3 regions of the Paenibacillus pedocola genome follow, and region 2 is predicted to be linked to each of the others. Evidence: riboswitches for the same ligand, from Rfam matches in the RefSeq annotation. Region 2 holds a riboswitch; each other region holds the start of a gene.
The links. Region 2 has a riboswitch for cyclic di-AMP ahead of QU597_RS02580 (hypothetical protein). Riboswitches for the same ligand answer to the same signal wherever they lie in the genome.

Region 1 (6,070 bases), 2.9 Mb from region 2:
TGGCCATAATGAGCCATGAAATCAGAACACCGCTGAACGGGATTATTGGAATTAATCAACTTTTGGCAGAGGATATTGAGAATCCGGATCAGCAGGAAATGCTGCGGCTGCAATATAGAAGCAGTCAGGCGCTGCTTAATGTTATAAGTGATGTTCTGGATATTTCCCGTCTGGAATCAGATGGAATGCAGCTGCGTAGTGAAACCTTTCAACTGCCTGTATTGCTGGAGGAATGTATTGATTTGTTTGAGGCAACCGCCAGAGAAAAGAATCTGCAGCTCCATTTGCAGGTATCGCAGGATATTCCAGAATATTTGGTCGGAGACAGCTTAAGGATCCGTCAAATTATGGTGAATCTAATCGGTAATGCCGTGAAATTCACTCCGTTTGGTGATATACATGTAACAGTAGAATCCTCTGGTGGGCAAGAGAATGGCCAGGGCTTAACATTCCGGATAAAAGATACAGGAATCGGAATTCCTCCGGAAAAACTGGAGCTGCTGTTTCAGCCGTTCACCCAGCTGGATGCCTCCCATAGCAGGCAGTATCAAGGTACAGGGCTGGGCCTCGCAATTTGCAAGAAGCTGATAGAGCTAATGAATGGACGAATCTGGGCAGAATCGGAGGTTGATAAAGGTACAGAGTTTATTTTGAATATTAGGCTGCCGTCCGCGGAGACAGAGCCCCGGCAAGTGCAGGATAAGAGTGAACAGAAGGGGAGGCAAATGAAACCGGAGGCCGTGTAAGCTCTGGTTTGCCAAAGTGAGAAGTTTAATTATATAATTTTAAATTATATGATTCATATCTTATGGGTCCTAATGGACAGAAAGGAACTCTCATTTGAGCCAAAACAAACGGAAAACCGCCGCGATTCCCCAAATGAGCAAACAGGAGAAACGTAAGGCAGAGCTGGAACAGCAGAAGCAGAAAACGAGAATCCTGATTGTCAGCACAATAGCTTTAGTAGTCATTATCTTTGTAGGGTTATACTTGCTGGCAGCAAAGGACAATTCCAATGAGGTTTCTTCCGCCGAGCCGTTAAGTTTTAACTACAGTGAACTTCCAAGACTCGGAAAAGAGGATGCACCGGTCAAAATCGTCGAATTCGGTGATTTTAAATGCCCGGCCTGCGCTCAATTCACCGGTGTCATTAAGCCGCAGATTGTCCAGGAGTATGTGAATCAGGATAAAGCAGCCTTTTATTTTGTAAACATGGCTTTTATCGGACCGGATTCGACTACAGCCTCGCTTGCCGCATTGTCTGTCTATCATCAGAACAGTGATGCATTCTGGACCTATTATGACGCTCTATATGCCAATCAGGGCGACGAGAACAAGGAATGGGCGACCACAGACTATTTAGTGGATCTGGCCCGAAAGGAAAACCTGCCGGTTGACTTTGATCTGCTGCGCAAAGATATTGAAGACAAGACCTATATGGATGAACTACAGACCGATATTGACCTTGCTAAAAACGCAGGAGTTAGTTCAACACCAACCGTATTTGTTAACGGAGTGATGGTTAAAGAACCGTTTAATATTGAAGCCATCGACGCCCAGATCAAAGTCGCTTCTGATGCGGTGGATGCCGAGTGATGAAATTCTCTACCTTTTGCCGCCGCCACTGTCTGTATTTGGCCTGGTTTGTGTCCATCATTGCCGTTGCCGGCAGCTTGTACTTAAGTGAAGTCCTCAAATATGAACCCTGTAAGCTGTGCTGGTTCCAGCGTATCTTTATGTATCCGCAGCTGTTTCTGCTTGGAATTGCCACGTACCGGGGGGATAAGCGCATCATTCCCTACGTATTGCCTTTAAGTATTATTGGCGGGAGCATCTCATTGTATCACTATTCCGAGCAGAAGATTCCTGCGCTGAGCAAAGTGCTTCCTTGCACCATCGGCGTTCCTTGTAATCAGGATTATATTAACTTATTGGGGTTCATTACAATTCCTTTAATGGCTCTGACAGCGTTTGTGCTGATCACAATATTGCTGTGGACCGGACGCAAGACTGATCAGATGGAATAGGCAGCGGGTAGACTGAATTCAAGCCTAAATTATTCCTGATTTTTTTGTCACATTTTACATCCAAAACACTCTAAAACCAAGGTAATGAGGGATAATGCAAGAGAATGAAAGATCGACTTATCCCCGATCTTGGATTTGCGTGTTTTGGATGTTTTTTCATTCTTTTTTCATTTGATTCAAAGCTTTACTGTAAATGCATTGTAGACTATCATTAGACCTTGTGAGAAGTTGAATATGCGCTGAATTTTCCGAAGGGAAAACGGGGGAACCAAACTTGGCCGTAAGGCCATTGGGGTGAATCGGAAGCAGTCACAATGACTGCAACTGTAGGGCTACCACAGCCCGAATCCGCCAGCTAACCTCGTAAGCAAGGGTGGGATAATGACCATGCCTAGGCATGCGGATCATTTCCGTATGCTTATTTTTGTGCCTGCATTTATGAAATCCGCCTATGAAAACAGCGCACGGTACTACCGTTTCAACTCACAAAGAGAGGAACTGTTACTACAATGGTAAGCAAGGTAAAACGACTATTGATCGGGCGTCCGATGAAGTCGAACGAACTCGATCATGAAAAGTTATCCAAGGTGAAAGCACTGGCTGTCCTGTCTTCTGATGCGCTCTCGTCTGTAGCCTACGGAACGGAACAAATCCTGATTGTACTGGTGGCCGCAGGTTTCACTGCCATCTGGTACTCACTGCCAATTGCATTAGCCGTTCTGGGCTTGCTGGCCATACTTATTTTGTCCTATCGCCAGACGATCTTCGCTTATCCGCAAGGGGGCGGGGCATACATCGTGGCCAAGAGCAATCTCGGTGTTCCTACCGGCCTGTTAGCCGGAGGCTCTTTATTGGTAGATTATATTCTTACTGTTGCGGTTAGTGCCTCAGCCGGTACAGACGCGATTACATCCGCTTTTCCAGGTTTGCATGATCATTCTGTACTGATTGCGGTATCCGTTATTTTACTGTTAACAATTGTCAATCTGCGCGGTGTTACGGAATCGGCTTCTTTTATAGCAATCCCGGTATATTTGTTCGTAGTATCTATCTTTGTCCTGATTGTTGCCGGAGTATTCAAATACATGACCGGCGGCGCTCATGCCAATGTGCCTGAAATCGGGTCTGCTGTATCAAACGTCAGCCTGTTCCTCTTGCTTAAGGCGTTCAGCTCCGGCTGTTCAGCCTTGACCGGGGTAGAAGCGGTATCGAATGCTATCCCGAACTTCAAGGCGCCGGCCGAAAAAAATGCAGCCAAAACCTTGATGATGATGGGGCTTATCCTTGGTATTATGTTTACAGGAATCACCCTGCTGGCCTACTGGTACGGAGTAATGCCTGATGAAAAAGCAACCGTTGTTTCGCAAATTGCTGAATCCACTTTCGGCCGCGGCGGTTTGTACTTCTTCATTCAAGGGATCACGGCAGTGATTTTGTTCCTGGCAGCAAATACGGCATACTCGGCATTCCCGCTGCTTGCCTTTATGTTCGCCAAAGACAAATATCTGCCCCATGCCTTTATGGTCCGCGGAGACCGGCTGGGCTTCTCTAATGGTATTATTTTTCTCGGTGTGCTATCAGCATTGCTGGTTGCTGCATTCCACGGAAATACAGAAAGCCTGATTCCGCTCTATGCGGTAGGGGTATTTATCCCATTCACTTTATCCCAGCTTGGAATGATGGTGCATTGGTATAAAGACAAACCAAAAGGCTGGCAAAACAAATTTGCCGTCAATACAGTGGGTATGCTCACTACACTTACGATTACACTGATTTTCATTATTACGAAATTCTCAAGTGTCTGGATGGCTTTCATCTTTCTGCCGGTTGTTATGATCGTATTCCACCGCATTCACGGCCATTATCAGAATACGGCAGATCAGCTGCGCATTTGTCCATCTACAGATAAACCGTGTATCAAGGGAAGTACCGTAGTGGTTCCAGTCGCTGGTGTTACACGTGCCGTGCTGCATTCGATCAGCTATGCGAAGTCTTTGACCGAAAATGTGGTCGCTGTGTATGTTGGTTTTGATGAAGAAGAGATTCACAAGATGGAGCAAAAGTGGGAGGAATGGAATCCGGGCGTACGCCTGATTGTCCTTCGTTCCCGTTACCGCAGCATCATCCGTCCGTTAGTGAAGTTTATTGATACGGTAGAGTGGAAGACAGCCTCGACGGACCATATTACAATACTGATTCCACAATTTATCACTAAGCATTGGTGGCAGGCGATTCTCCATAACCAGACCAGCTTGTTCATCCGCTCGTATTTAATGAATCAAAAAGATATTGTTGTAGCGACAGTACCTTATCATTTGCACAAATAGACAGGTATATTCCAGCAGACGGCTGTTTCCGTATTTCACGGAGGCAGCCGTTTTTTTATGGATTTTAACCGGATCTGAATCTCAGTATACAGATAGGGAAATAAATATTATATTGACATAGATAATGAGAATCAATATCATTTAAAGAGTTAAGGCGAAGGCACTTCAAAAACCTTTGACCAAAAAGGATAAATATACAGGAGGGGTATTACATGTTTTTGTTTGATCAAAAGAAATCCGGGAGTAGGAAGCTGGTCTTGGCCGGCCTCTTGACAATGACTGTATTCTTGTCCGCTTGCGGCAATAACAACAATGGCAATGCGGCAAATTCTAGTGCTGCACCTGCGGCAACCGCTGAGGCTACAACTGCACCAACAGAAACCGCTGCTCCGGCTGCGGAGAAGACTGTGACTGATGCCATGGGGCATAAAGTAACTGTTCCTGCAAATCCACAGCGTGTGCTTGGTTCTTATCTGGAAGACTATCTGGTAACACTCGGGGTAACTCCAGTTGCCCAATGGTCCGTGTCAAACGGGATTCAGGACTACTTGTCCGACGCGCTTAAAGATGTGCCTACGATCAGCTACGATCTTCCGCTGGAGGCTGTAACCAGCTTCGCACCGGACTTCCATATCGTCCAGTCTGAAGGCAGTGTGCAGAACGGTCTGTATGATCAGCTGAACAAAATCGCGCCTACCTATGTACTGGGCGATGAGATCAGCAAGGACTGGCGCAAAACGCTGCTTACAATCGGTGAACTGCTGAATAAGACTCCTGAGGCTGAACAAGCGATTGCTGAATACGACCAAAAGGCTGCAGACGCTAAGGAAAAAATTACAGCATCATCCGGTGACAAATCCGTTGCCATTTTGTGGCTGGTGCAAAAGAGCTTCTTTATTGTGGATGAAACACGCAGCAGTGGCTCTGTATTATACGGCGACCTTGGCTTGAAGCTTCCTAACCTTGTAACAGAGATTCCGGCTGACTCCAGAGCGACCTGGAATCCTATATCACTTGAGAAACTGGCTGAACTGACTGCTGATCATATTTTCCTTGTGAACAGCGATAAAACAGATGCATCAGAAATTCTGAACGGACCCATCTGGAAGGGGATTCCTGCTGTTAAGGCAGGAAATGTTACAGAACTCAGTGCATCCAGCAGCTGGCTCTACAGCGGTGCTTATGCTAACTCCAAAACGATTGATGATGTGCTTAGCGCGCTTGTAAAATAAGGGAGCTGAAAATTTCTTTAGCGGCCCGAGAAATGTGCAGGTTTTTATACCTTCGGGTATAAGGCCTGCATCTTTTTTAAGTGTTTTGTGAAAAACAGAACAAATTTTTCATGAGATACCTGGAGTCTTGTACATGTTTCTTTTATTTGCGATAATGAGAATGATATACAGTATCAATCAAGTGAGATTCGTTATCATCAATGACTTGAATTTAATCCATTAAGGGGAAGACTTATGGCCGCATCTACACATTCTACAGCTGAATCTACAAAGATGGATGGAGCGATGCCACTGAAATCCAGACCGGCTGCGGCTGCTTTTATTTTATTTTTCGGACTTGCAGCAATGCTCTTCGGTCTCGCGCTTTCCGTATCGGTAGGTGCGGCAGATATCAAGCTGGCGACGGTCTGGGAAGCTGTATTCAGGTTTAACCCGGATCTGCAGCAGCATCAGATCATCAGGGAGCTGCGGATTCCCCGCGCAC
Region 2 (6,070 bases):
CAGTACACAATGCAGAAATCCGGCAATCTCCTCTGTCGACAGCCCCAGATTCAAATACAGCTTAATCGTCTCTACCGTTTCGACGGCCAGCGGCGAATACTCACGGTAGCCGTTGGCCTCCCGGAGCGGTGTAAGCAATCCTTGACGCTCATAATATCGCAGGGAACGGACACTGACACCTGTCCGCGCTGCAAGTTCACCTATTTTCATGGCATTCTCCCCGGGGTTCATGAGAAATGGTCTGCTTTCAGTATAAACCCTGACACCAGTGTCAGGGTCAAGGCTTTTATTTCTGCCGTATCTTTTGCTTTAATTTTGAACTATGCTACAATCTTAATTACAAAAATATAGAATCCCAGGAGGGCGATTTACCGATGTCTATTCAACAACTTCATACTCTGGATGAACTGCACCAATATGTCGGGCAACCCGGCAAGAAACTGCTTTTTAAGCACAGCACAACCTGCCCGATCAGCGCCAAAGCTAACGAAGAGTTTCTGGCGTTTGTACAGAGCTCTGATACGCCGGCAGCTATTGTTCATGTGATTGAAGACCGTCCGGTCTCGAACCAGATTGCTGAAGAATTCGGCATCAAACACGAATCTCCGCAAATTTTTCTGCTGGAAGACGGAGAAGTCCGCTGGAACACCTCCCACTGGAAAATCACCCGCGATGCCATCAAGGAGGCAGTGAGCAAATGAGCCAGTCTGTAATTGTCTACTCTACATCCGGCTGCAGCGACTGCAATCAGGTAAAACAGCTGCTCACAGAACAAGGCATTCCGTTCGAAGTGCGCGATGTTATGACCAGTACAGTCTATCAGGAGGAAGTAGAGAAGCTCGGCTTCATGGGAGTACCTGTCACTGTATCCGGAGAATATGCGGTCAAAGGCTTCAACCTTCCTGAGCTTAAGGAACTTATTGCTGCAGCGAAATAAATCATGAATGATTCCAGGAGGCTACAGCCATGACACAGGAGATCTGGATTAACCTGCCGGTTAAAGATGTTGAGAGGTCAACTGCCTTTTTCAATTCGATTGGATTCCATGCGGTGAGCGTTGGTAACGAGAGATCCAAGCTTGCCATAGGGCAAACGACGATTCTGCTGTTCCCGGATGCGGCGTTTGAGAAATTCACAGGTTCAACAATCGCTGATACTTCCCAATGCGCAGAAGTCATCTTTTCCATTGGTGCAGAAAGCAGAGAAGAAGTAGATGCCTTTATTCAAAAAGTAGAGTTTGCCGGAGGAAATATCTTTGGCAAGCCAAGTGAAGTGGACGGCTGGATGTACGGCGCAGGCTTTGCCGACCTGGACGGTCACCGCTGGAACCTGCTGTACATGGATGAGAGCAAAATGCCGAAACGCTAATATGAAAACGCCGGTTACCTGTTTAAGGTCACCGGCGTTTTTTTATCCCCCTATAAACTTATATCTTTCAGGTTCAATATTCGCACTCGGCTACCAGATGACCCACATTCCCGCTATGGGTATAGATGACATGGTCCGCCCCAAGCCCTTTGTATACCAGTCTCGGATTCATGGAGGTGGTAATGACAAAGATAGGCTTCGCGGTCCACGTCCGGCACATCTGCACATAACGGCAGCATAATGCCACACTGCTCTCGAACAGATAAATTCTGCCTACGGCAAACGGCGGCCTAAGCCAAGTATTCAGATGCCGGGTATCCACCTCAAAAATAACCTCAACCCCCAGCTCCTGGAGCCGCGCGTGTTCAGCCGGATTGTTGGCGAGCCCTGCCATCCGGCAGCCTTTTATTTGGAGCATTCTAACAAACTGTTCCCCTGCCTTCGTCGGAGCGCTAATGAGTACATATTCCTCCTGGCTGCCCATCTCTGTCTCCCCCTCCCGGTTCACGTTATAGCCGGCATTCATCTATACCAGCACAGCAAAAAACCACAAAGGATTCCCTTTGTGGTCCAATTAACGGTCACAATGCGCCTATCCTCTCTACAGTACGCTTACGAGGTTAGCTGCCGGATTCGGGCGTTGAGAGTCGCCCTACCTGTTATCCATACGAGACTTTTCAGTTCTCGCAGTTTCCCAGGATTCACCCCATAACCGGCTCCGCCTCTCACGATCGGCTTCCGGTTGTTTGGTTCCCCCGCTCTCCGTAAACGGAGATTAAGCGGATTGCTTATTCAATTGCGCTTAAACAGATGTAATCATACCTTCTGCGATGATCGCTTGTAAAACGCTAATAGCGCCAAAATAATGCATTAAATGGGATGATTACCGGTCAGATAACGCTTACTTAAGCTTTATTCTCCCTAATCCTCTGATTTCCCCGCTTTTCTGAGGGGTTAGGAAAAACAGATAAAGAATACCGGTTCGTGTATCTTCCGCGGAGTTTACAGCGGTTCTTGTCTTTTTCCAGTAAAAATCAAAAGATGACGCCTGAGCGAGAAAATGACCTGATAATCGCTGATAAATAGTCTTTTCGACTAGCGCAGCTTTGTTCCCGCCGCAATTCCCCGCTAATCCGCAATTAGAGAATCCCTTTGCTTTTTTACAAAGACATGCCGGAAAGAGTATGATTCGTGTTGAATCGATTCGCAAAAATGATGATATTCGAACGCTGAATTCCCGCCCAGCGGGAAACGGGGGAACCATCCGGCTAATACGGCCATGGGGTGAATCCTGAGGAGACTGCGACTCCCGCATTCTCACCAGGTAGGGCGACTCTCACCGCCCGAATCCTGCAGCTAACCTCGTAAGTGTATAGAGAGAGCCCCTTGATCCGCCACGTTTTGGCATCAGGCCTGTTTCCGCCTGTATCCGGACCGCAGGCAGAGGTTCTCCTCTGCCTGCGGTTTTTTGCGCACCCCTATACATTGAAGGCAGACAGCTGTGATTCTCTATCTTATCCATCTCTTAATCCAGGAAGGAACGTGCTGACATGCCTGACCTATTATCCCCGCAGCCGGCCGCTGCCGCCGGATTTGAGCAATATATCCGGGAGTACAGCGGAGGTGTCCTTGCGCTTAGCTCCATTCTGCTCGGGAAGGGCAGTGAGGCTGAGCGGGTGACGGCCGGAACCTTCAACAAGCTGTATGAGCCGTATTGCAAAGGAAAGCTGAAAGCAGCCGACTTTCCGGTAGAAGCCTACCGGGAGTGCATCCTGCAATGCACAAAATCCGCGAAGAGCCGGAATCTGCGCACCTCTAAAGAGTTGTCGTGGGACGATCAGCTCGTAAAAGCGCTATGGTATGGACTGCTGCTTCCGCTGCCCGAAATCGGCAAAATTCTCGGCAAGAGCCTGCCGGCGCTGAAGGCTCAGCTCCGGCAGGTTCGTGAGCACACGGCGGGGCAGAAGCCGCTGAGATCACAGGCTAATTTGTCTATTGTGTAAATGGCCGCCTGTTCTTCTGATTCATTCACCAATAAAGCCGCAGCAATCCGCTGCGGCTTTATTGGCTTTACTTGCCCTTGCTGTTGCCTTTACTCTTGCTCTTGCCTTTGTTTATGTCTTTGCCCTTACTGTTGCCACTCTTGGCAAACCGTAAAAAAGCCATCAGGCATCCCAGAATTCCAAGACCAAGCAGCAGAGTCTGCAGCGCCCCCAGCAGTGTTGAGCCTTCGGGCCTAAGCATACTGCTTACTATGATCAGTACAATGGAGACCGTGACCAGCACGGGAGTTTTTATGTTTAATTTCAAAATCACCACTCCTTACTATTAAGGTACACTATAAACGGCCGGATCACCAGTTTTAGTGAGTCCCTTAGCTGCTGCGCCCAAAAAGGCACCTCCGCATTAACTGCGGAGATGCCTTTAAATAGTTGTCCCTGAAACGAATTTAGCTTAATGGCTGCGCTTATGATACTTGCCAAAGAATACGATCGCCAACAGCATTCCGGTAATGCCTATACCTGTTAGAAGCCCTTGCGTAAAATCCATCAGATTCGACCCGCTATCTGGAACAAGTCTGCTAGACGTCAGCGAGAAGAAAGATGATATAAACAGCAGCGCTAAGTTTTGTTGTTGTTTTTTATCCATAATTCCCACTCCTTAAATTTTGTAGGCCTTCATAGCTTTTCTAATCTCTTTGATACTAGGACGTTTACCATACATCAGGACACCTGTGCGGTAGATCTTAGCCGCCAGCCAGCCTAACAGGAAGATAGTAACCAGCAGAATAACCAGTGAAACTGCGATTTCCCATACGGCCACATCCCCGACACCGATCCGCAGCAGCATGCTGAGCGGTGAAGTGAACGGTACGTAGCTGGCGATCTTAACCAGCAGTGTGTCCGGTGCAGAAACGCTGAATGTCGGAATATAGTAGTTCACAAAACCCAGCATCATCACCGGCATGCTTGCCTGGCCCAGCTCCTCAGTGCGGCTCACGATCGAGCCTACAGCGGCATACATCAGCGCATACAGGAAGAAGCCCAGAATATAAAGGATGAGGCCGTAAACCAGAATGCCTATATTCAATTGACTCAAGTCAAGATCGAAATCCGTCAGAATACCCGAGTTATGCGGCAGCATCAGGTTCGCCGCAATGCTTGCGGCAATGATCGCAATCTGCAGCAGCCCGACCAGGAACACCCCCAGCACCTTGCCGAACATCTGGCTCAGAGGTGAAGCGCTCGTAATCAGAATTTCCATAATGCGCGAACTCTTCTCCGCTGTGACCTCAGCGGCAATCATATTGCCGGTCAGCATAATCGACAAGAAGAAGAGCATCAGCAGTACATAGACAATCACATAATTGATCGCAGGTGCAGATTCATCCTGACTGGCGCCGTCAGTCCCGCTTCCTCCGCCGATCTGCTGCGTCTCTATAGTGACCGGCGTGAATATGGCGGACACTTCCTGCTGCGTAAGCTTGCCTTCCGTAATCAGCTGCGTATTGACCTGCTGCAGGGCAGCTTGCAGATAACTTTGGATATCTCCGTCCAGCTCTCCTTCATTGCTGTGGTAAGTGACCGGAGGTACACCTCCGCCCGCCGCAGTGCCGAAGGTGAGATAACCTTTAATATCGCCCTCCTTGAGTCCCTTTTGAAGGGCTGCATCTTCCGCAGATGCATAGGACTCCAGCGATACCTGGGTCTCGGAATCTTCGGGCGCAGTATAGGCCAGCAGCAGTTCCGATACCGGGGTTCCGGCTTCCGTCACCACTCCGATGCGCGCAGCACCCGCTTCGTCGTCCCCGTTGAACTTGTCGATAAAATAAGGAATGTTCATACCGATGGTAATCAGCAGCACGATAATCAGCGTTGTGATCGAAAAAGATTTAGTCCGCACCTTATTCTTGAATGTAAAACCGATAATCGTTCCCAGCTTATTCATTGGATTCACCCACCGCTCTGATAAAGATTTGGTTTAGCGTCGGTTCCTTGATTTCGAAATGTTCAACTTCACCGGCAAGCACGGCGTGCTGCAAAATCCGCTGCGCTGCTCCAATCTCACTGATCGCCAGCACATAGCCCCGTTCCTGCCTCTGCACTGCGGTTACTCCGGCGATTCCCTCCAGCCCGGAGACTTCTCCAACCGTCCGCAGGAATACCTCCTCACGCGGATAGCCCTTTTTAATCTCGCGGATATCGCCTTGAACTACTGTATTGGAACGGTCAAGGATGGTAATATTCCGGCACAGCTCTTCGACATGCTCCATGCGGTGGGTAGAGAACAGGATACTCGTCCCCTGATCGCGCATCTCTCTGACGGTGTCCTTTAAGAGCTCTACATTTACAGGATCCAGTCCGCTGAAGGCTTCATCAAGGATAAGAATTTGCGGCTTATGTACAACGGCAGCGATAAAACCCATTTTCTGCTGATTGCCCTTGGAGAGCTCCTCAATCTTCTTGTTGTAATATTCCGGCACTTCAAAGCGGTCCAGCCAGTAACGCAGGCTCTTCTCCGCATCGCCTGCAGCCATGCCGCGCAGCCGGGCCAGATAGATGATCTGCTCGCTGACCTTCACCTTCGGGTAGAGGCCGCGCTCTTCCGGCAGATAGCCCATCAGATGCTGCAGCTCGCTACTGAACGGCTTGCCGTTATAGAGGATCTTCCCCTCATCGGGATAAATCAGACCAAGCACCAT
Region 3 (6,070 bases), 2.7 Mb from region 2:
TGAGTTTTTATTTCTGGAGCAGTTTTCAAACTCACCACTTCTTGATAAATTGTCTCGGAATGAAGGATTGGAATATTTTGAGCCGCTCATTAAATTATTTGAAAAAGGCAAAAGCCAAAATGTGTTCAAACAAGTGGATACGAGCCTGCTCCATATGTTTATGTTTAACCCGGTGATGCAATATATTAAAGAATATTTTGGCGGCCGATTAGAGTTGAGACAAGAAAGCTTGAACGAGATCGTTCAGATGACATGGGATGCTTTAAAAGCATAATTTAGACCTTCAGAGGGAATTGGATTGGAGCATGAAGAATCAATCCCTCTGAAATTTAAAAGCTCATTATTAATCGAATGAACGTTTATTTTAACGAATGTTCGATTTAGAAATATTAAATCCAACCTAAAAATGAAAGAGGTAAAAAAATGAACGCAAAATATAACAAATTAATGGAATCATTTACGCTCAATAATGGAATCACTCTTAGAAATCGGGTTGTTATGTCCCCTATGACTACGTGGGCCAGTAATGACGATTACACGATTTCAGATGAAGAAGTGAGATATTATGAAAAAAGAGTAAACGGTGTAGGACTGGTTATTACAGGATGTACGCATGTTCAAGCAAACGGTATAGGTTTTACACATGAGTTTGCAGGTTATAATGATACATTTATTCCAAGTTTACGAAAATTAGCCGATGCGGCGAAAAGTGGAGGAGCTCCTGCGGTTCTTCAAGTTTTCCATGCAGGGAATAAAGCACTGCCGGCTCTGACTCCAAATGGGGATGTAGTGAGTTCAAGCGCTGTAGAGACTGAGGCTACGGCCTTTGCCCCTTCAGTTTTACCGAGAGCACTTTCTCAGGATGAGATCCTGGACGTAATTCGTGCATTTGGAGAAACAACAAGACGAGCCATTGAAGCAGGATTTGATGGCGTTGAAATTCATGGTGCACATGGGTTTTTGCTGCAAAACTTCTTTTCTCCATTCTTCAATAGACGTGAGGATCAATGGGGAGGGACGCTAGAAAATCGTTTGCGTTTCCCGTTGGCTGTCATTCATGAAATGAAATCTGTAATTCAAAAGCATGCCACAAAACCGTTTATTCTCGGCTACCGATTTTCTCCTGACGAACCCATGGAAGGTGGTCTTCGAATGAACGATACCTATACATTGATTGATCGTCTGATTACAGAAGGTGTGGATTATGTGCATGCTTCACTTACGGATGCTCTCACATCAAAGCCGGTGGATAGTCAAAATGAAGAAACATATCTTGAATTAATAGTGGGATATGTAAACGGTAGATTGCCAGTAATGGCTGCTGGTTCTATGGTAACTCCAGATGATGTTGCAGCCGTATTGGATAAAGGATTAACCCTCGCAGCTGTTGGACATACGTTGATTATGAATCCTGACTGGGTAGAAAAAGTTCAGGATGATAAGGAAGCAGAAATTGAGACAGCCATTAGGATTTCAAAGGTAAGCGAGCTTGAGCTTCCTCAAAAACTATGGAATACAATTAAAGCTTCAGGCCCATGGTTTAAAATCGAAGAATAATATCGCAACTAGGAGCCGATGGGCGGTAAACAAGTGGTGATCGAGACAAGCCTGACGAAGGCACTCCTAAGGAGATAAGCTACCGTTAGATTGAATTGCTGAAGCCGATGCAATTGCGGCTGTTGAGCAGAAGCTTGCTGAGCTTAAAGAAGGGACTAATGCTTATCTGGCTCTGTCAGATAGCCCCCTTATATCAACGATACTTTATCGACCGAATATTATCTATATAATACCGACAGCTACCTCCGAGTTAACTTGGGGTAGCTGTTTTTGGATTGAGAGTAAGGAGAATTTGAAGATAAGCATTACTATGGGAATATAAGTTTTACGTCCATTCTCTTTAATTATTATCACTGTAAATAAACCGCTCTACCTGCTCAGCGGTAGCCGCTATATTAGGATGCGAATTGTCGATCAGCGTTACATTTGCTTCCGGCAAAGGCCATGCAAGGGTGCGGCTGCCGAGTGACGAGCGGAAGAGCTCCCAATGACGGAACTTCCAGTCATCCAGCGGAGAATGCCTGCCCTGTATTCGCTTGCGGAAAAGCTCCTCGTCAGCTAATGTGACCATCACGACTTTGACTAGAACGTCCTGCAGTGTTAGGCCGATCCGCTTCAGCTCGCTTTCAATCCAGCCAGGATCCGCTGCTTCCTTAGTGAAGGGTCCAACCACGTAGACATCGCTGTCCAGGCCGAGATTATCGAGAGCGGCATCCATGGTGATCCGGTATCCCAGATCGCGGCACAGTCTTTTGTATTCGGCGGAATCCCTGTCTGTGGGGTCTAGCCCGTGCATAGTCATAATTGCATCTGCCGCAGGCCTTAATAAAATATCCATGTCGAAAAAGGCGGCTTTGCGGCGGGAAGCAACTGCCTTGGCTAATGTAGTTTTACCGGCACCTGCCGGACCCAGGAAAAAGACAAGTTTGTTCATTGTAATAGGCTCCTTATGATCTGAGTCAAGATGAATTCCAGCTACCTTATCGTAACATGCTTGCCGTTTCAGTTGGAAATCAAAAGAGCGCAGATCCGGGGATGTTTTTTGCGGTGTTTACTGGCCGGATGGGACAGCTTGCGAGAAATGGAGTAAAAATGAGCAAATCATCGGGCGCTTAAGAGCGAAGTCAAAGAATACGCCTTCATTCGTGAAGAGACGGCATTATTTGGCTTTTTATTCCATATGGGACGTTTTACATTAAACGAACACAGGCGTAAGATTCAAATCAGCAACCGAATAATATAACTGTTCTCAAATGGCTGAATTCCGTTAACGGGAACGGGGGAACCAATGGTGAACGCTGCTGATAAGACGCTGCGGCCCACCCGGGGTGAATCCTTGCTAAGCTCATTGGCAGGGTAGGGCAATCTCGCTGCCCGAATCCGTCAGCTAACCCCGTAAGCCTCGAAGAGAGAGGATGAGCGCCATGATCGATTAACCGACCACGGAGAGCCCTGCCGCTTCTGTGGTCTTTTTGCTGTGCAAGCAGGAAGAAAAAACGTTCTGTATAAAGACAAAAAGTCTTATAACAACGTAAGAAAGAGTGTTAAATACTATCGCAAATGCTACAAAGGGGGGATTGATATCGTTACTGTATTTATCGTCTGCTTCTGGGTAGGACTACTGCTTCTCCTAAGCGGCGGATTTCATGGGCATGGTCTGGCAAGTCATATGCATGTTGGAGGCGGTGATGCTGGAGGTCCGGGTTTTGTGCCTATACTTCCGCTGATGGTATTTGTCACAGTCTGGGGTGGTACGGGTTATGTCCTGACGCGGTTTAGCGTGATGACTATGCTTGTAGTGGTGCTGATCTGCACCGTGGTTGCCTTATTGGTGGGCAGTCTGATGTATGTAGTGCTGGCCCGGGTGATGACCCGGTATGACAGCAGCATGAATGAAATGGATTATGATCCATCGGGTCTACTTGGATACATCAGTATTCCTGCATTGGATGGAGCGGTTGGGGAAATGAAATATGTGCTGCACGGAACGAAACGATCCATAGGAGTAAGGGCAGAAGCCGGCCAGCAGCTCACCAAGGGCGATAGGGTGATTATTCTGAAGGTGGATAAAGGAATAGCAACAGTAACTCTCTTTGAGAGTGAAATCGGACAATTATAAATAACGGGGAGTGTCGAATGTTATGGTTCTTCTTTATTTAATCTCAGCAATTGTTGTAGTTATCCTGCTTGCATTGTTCAGTATCGTGAATTCTTATAAAAAGGTTCCGCCCAATCAGGCGATGATTGTGTACGGCCTTGGCGGAAAAAGAGTGGTACAGGGCGGCGGGACATTCGTCATCCCCGGCTTCCAGAACAATAAAACGATCTCTATGATGCTGATGAGCTTTGATGTCATCCCGGCGCAGGCAATGTTCTCCCGGCAAGGCATCAAGCTCAACCTGGAGGCAGTCGCTCAGATTAAGATCAAAAGTGATCCTACCGCTATTCTGACTGCCAGCGAGCAGTTTATCGACCGGCCGGAAGAAGACCGCGAGACGATAATCCTGCATTCAGTGGAAGGTCATCTGCGCGGTTTAATCGGGCAATTATCGGTAGAATCGATACTTAAGACACCTGACGAAATTAACAGCAAGATGCGGGAAACCTGCTCGGAAGACCTCGATAAGATGGGGCTGGAAGTAGTCAGCTTCACCATTAAGAAAATTACCGACGACAAAGGCTACATCGACAATATGGGGGTTCCGGAAATTGAGCGCATCCGCCGCGATGCCAGCATTGCCAAAGCGGAAGCAGAACGCGATATTCAGATTAAACAAGCGGAGGCTGAGAAAGAATCCTCCATTGCCAAAGCCAATGCACATCAGGCCACCATTGAAGCGGAAACCGCTGCCCGCGCCAAGGAATCCCTGTTCGAGAAGGATTTGAACATTAAGCAGGCAGACTTTAAGCTGGAGACAGAAGTGAAGAAAGCCCAGGCGGATCTTGCGTACGAATTGCAGCAGAACAAAATCAAGCAGTCGCTGGTTACTGAACAGGTCAAAATAACGCAGATGGAAGCGGAAGCCAACCGGACAGTCCGGGAAATCGAAGTGGAGCTCAGACAGAAGGAGCTGGAGGCAACGGTAATCAAGCCTGCTCAGGCGGAAAACCAGGCTACGATTATGAGAGCGGAAGCAGCCAAGCAGCGGCAAATTCTTGAAGCGGAAGCTGAGGCAGCCACGACAACCAAACGCGGGCTGGCAACGGCCGAAGCAGAGCTGGCGAAGGGTAAGGCTAACGCGGAAATTGTTCAACTGGCTGGAGCGGCGGAAGCAGGTGCACTGGAGAAGAAAGCCGAAGCATACAAACAGTTCACGCAAGCCGCGCTCACAGTAGAATTCCTGAAGGTTCTGCCTGAGCTGGCTGAGAAAATCGCGTCCCCATTGGCTAAGGTTGATAAGATTACAGTGATTTCACAGGATGGAGCTTCATCCGGCGTGAACAAAATTACCGGAGATATCGCCAAAATCATGACCCAGATTCCTGAATTGACTCAGACGCTAACCGGTATGAACGTGACCGAGGCGATTAGCGGGCTGCTCGGCAGAAATAAAGAACAGTAATCCATTATCGAAGTATTATTCAAACCAGCTCTGTACAGCGGCGATAGCTATTCGTGCCGTACAGGGCTGGTTTCGTTTGTTTCGGCCGGGATCAGTAGTTCAGGTCTGTTGAATCCTGTATAATAGCAAAATAAAACAGATTAGGATTGTTGGGGGCAGAATACAGATGAACATAAGACCGATTCAAATTTCAGACAACGGCTCAATCGAACGGATTATCCGTGAATGCCTGATTGAATACGGAGGCAACCGTGACGGGCTGGCCTGGGCTGATGCGAGCATGCATGATCTTTACAGCTATTACAATGCAGCAGAGAACAGGGCTTACTGGATTGTAGAAGAAGACGGGGAAGTGCTGGGAGGCTGTGGAATCGCCGCTTTTGACGGGTCGGATGAAGTGTGTGAATTGCAGAAAATGTACCTCACTACGTCAACCAGAGGTACAGGAATCGCCTCGGAGCTGTTACAGACTGCTCTCGATTTCGCCAAGCTCCACTATAAACAATGTTACCTGGAAACGCTGCAGACCATGGCCGCAGCGAACCGCTTTTATCAGAAGCAGGGCTTCTCACTGCTGGCGGAGCCGCTTGCCGGATCTGAGCATTTTGCCTGTGACGCCTGGTATATTAAGGATCTAAGCTAGCTAGAGTATTAACATGGAGGAGGTGAATCCAGTGGAACTTCCAGTCCTGACCCGCACACTTGCTGCACAAATCCTGCAGTCTGAGACAGACTATCTCACATCAAGAATTCAATCCATCCTAGAGCGGAAAGGGAATCCGGAGGGAGTGGAGATTGCACGTTTCGGGAATGCTGCTGCTTTTTACATCAGGACTATGCCTTGGGCACTGTTCAATTCCGTTAAAGGACTCTCGGATGAAGATAGTGATCAGTTGGAGGCTATCCTTCAGTTCTACCGGTCCAGAGACCGGGCCTTTCAGATCGATATC

Region 1: it holds a riboswitch for cyclic di-AMP, as region 2 does, so the genes downstream of both, kimA (potassium transporter KimA) here and QU597_RS02580 (hypothetical protein) in region 2, are expected to answer to the same signal.
Region 3: it holds a riboswitch for cyclic di-AMP, as region 2 does, so the genes downstream of both, QU597_RS28870 (NfeD family membrane protein) here and QU597_RS02580 (hypothetical protein) in region 2, are expected to answer to the same signal.

The regions. Positions count from the first base shown of each region.
Region 1 covers NZ_CP134223.1:3,510,869-3,516,938, reverse strand. Annotated here, with positions in the region: gene QU597_RS15365 (ATP-binding protein) at 1-746, shown strand, start outside; gene QU597_RS15360 (DsbA family protein) at 841-1,596, shown strand; gene QU597_RS15355 (disulfide oxidoreductase) at 1,596-2,027, shown strand; cyclic di-AMP (ydaO/yuaA leader) riboswitch at 2,255-2,412, shown strand; gene kimA (potassium transporter KimA) at 2,537-4,354, shown strand; gene QU597_RS15345 (iron-hydroxamate ABC transporter substrate-binding protein) at 4,567-5,586, shown strand; gene QU597_RS15340 (FecCD family ABC transporter permease) at 5,821-6,070, shown strand, end outside.
Region 2 covers NZ_CP134223.1:585,431-591,500, reverse strand. Annotated here, with positions in the region: gene QU597_RS02605 (MerR family transcriptional regulator) at 1-210, opposite strand, end outside; gene ytxJ (bacillithiol system redox-active protein YtxJ) at 375-701, shown strand; gene QU597_RS02595 (glutaredoxin family protein) at 698-937, shown strand; gene QU597_RS02590 (VOC family protein) at 967-1,368, shown strand; gene QU597_RS02585 (hypothetical protein) at 1,442-1,852, opposite strand; cyclic di-AMP (ydaO/yuaA leader) riboswitch at 1,961-2,160, opposite strand; cyclic di-AMP (ydaO/yuaA leader) riboswitch at 2,586-2,753, shown strand; gene QU597_RS02580 (hypothetical protein) at 2,919-3,371, shown strand; gene QU597_RS02575 (hypothetical protein) at 3,439-3,678, opposite strand; gene QU597_RS02570 (hypothetical protein) at 3,823-4,017, opposite strand; gene QU597_RS02565 (ABC transporter permease) at 4,030-5,316, opposite strand; gene QU597_RS02560 (ABC transporter ATP-binding protein) at 5,309-6,070, opposite strand, start outside.
Region 3 covers NZ_CP134223.1:3,245,530-3,251,599, forward strand. Annotated here, with positions in the region: gene QU597_RS14105 (TetR/AcrR family transcriptional regulator) at 1-274, shown strand, start outside; gene QU597_RS14110 (NADH-dependent flavin oxidoreductase) at 424-1,557, shown strand; gene QU597_RS14115 (P-loop nucleotide/nucleoside kinase family protein) at 1,898-2,491, opposite strand; cyclic di-AMP (ydaO/yuaA leader) riboswitch at 2,803-2,974, shown strand; gene QU597_RS28870 (NfeD family membrane protein) at 3,035-3,676, shown strand; gene QU597_RS14125 (flotillin family protein) at 3,699-5,120, shown strand; gene QU597_RS14130 (GNAT family N-acetyltransferase) at 5,287-5,763, shown strand; gene QU597_RS14135 (GNAT family N-acetyltransferase) at 5,795-6,070, shown strand, end outside.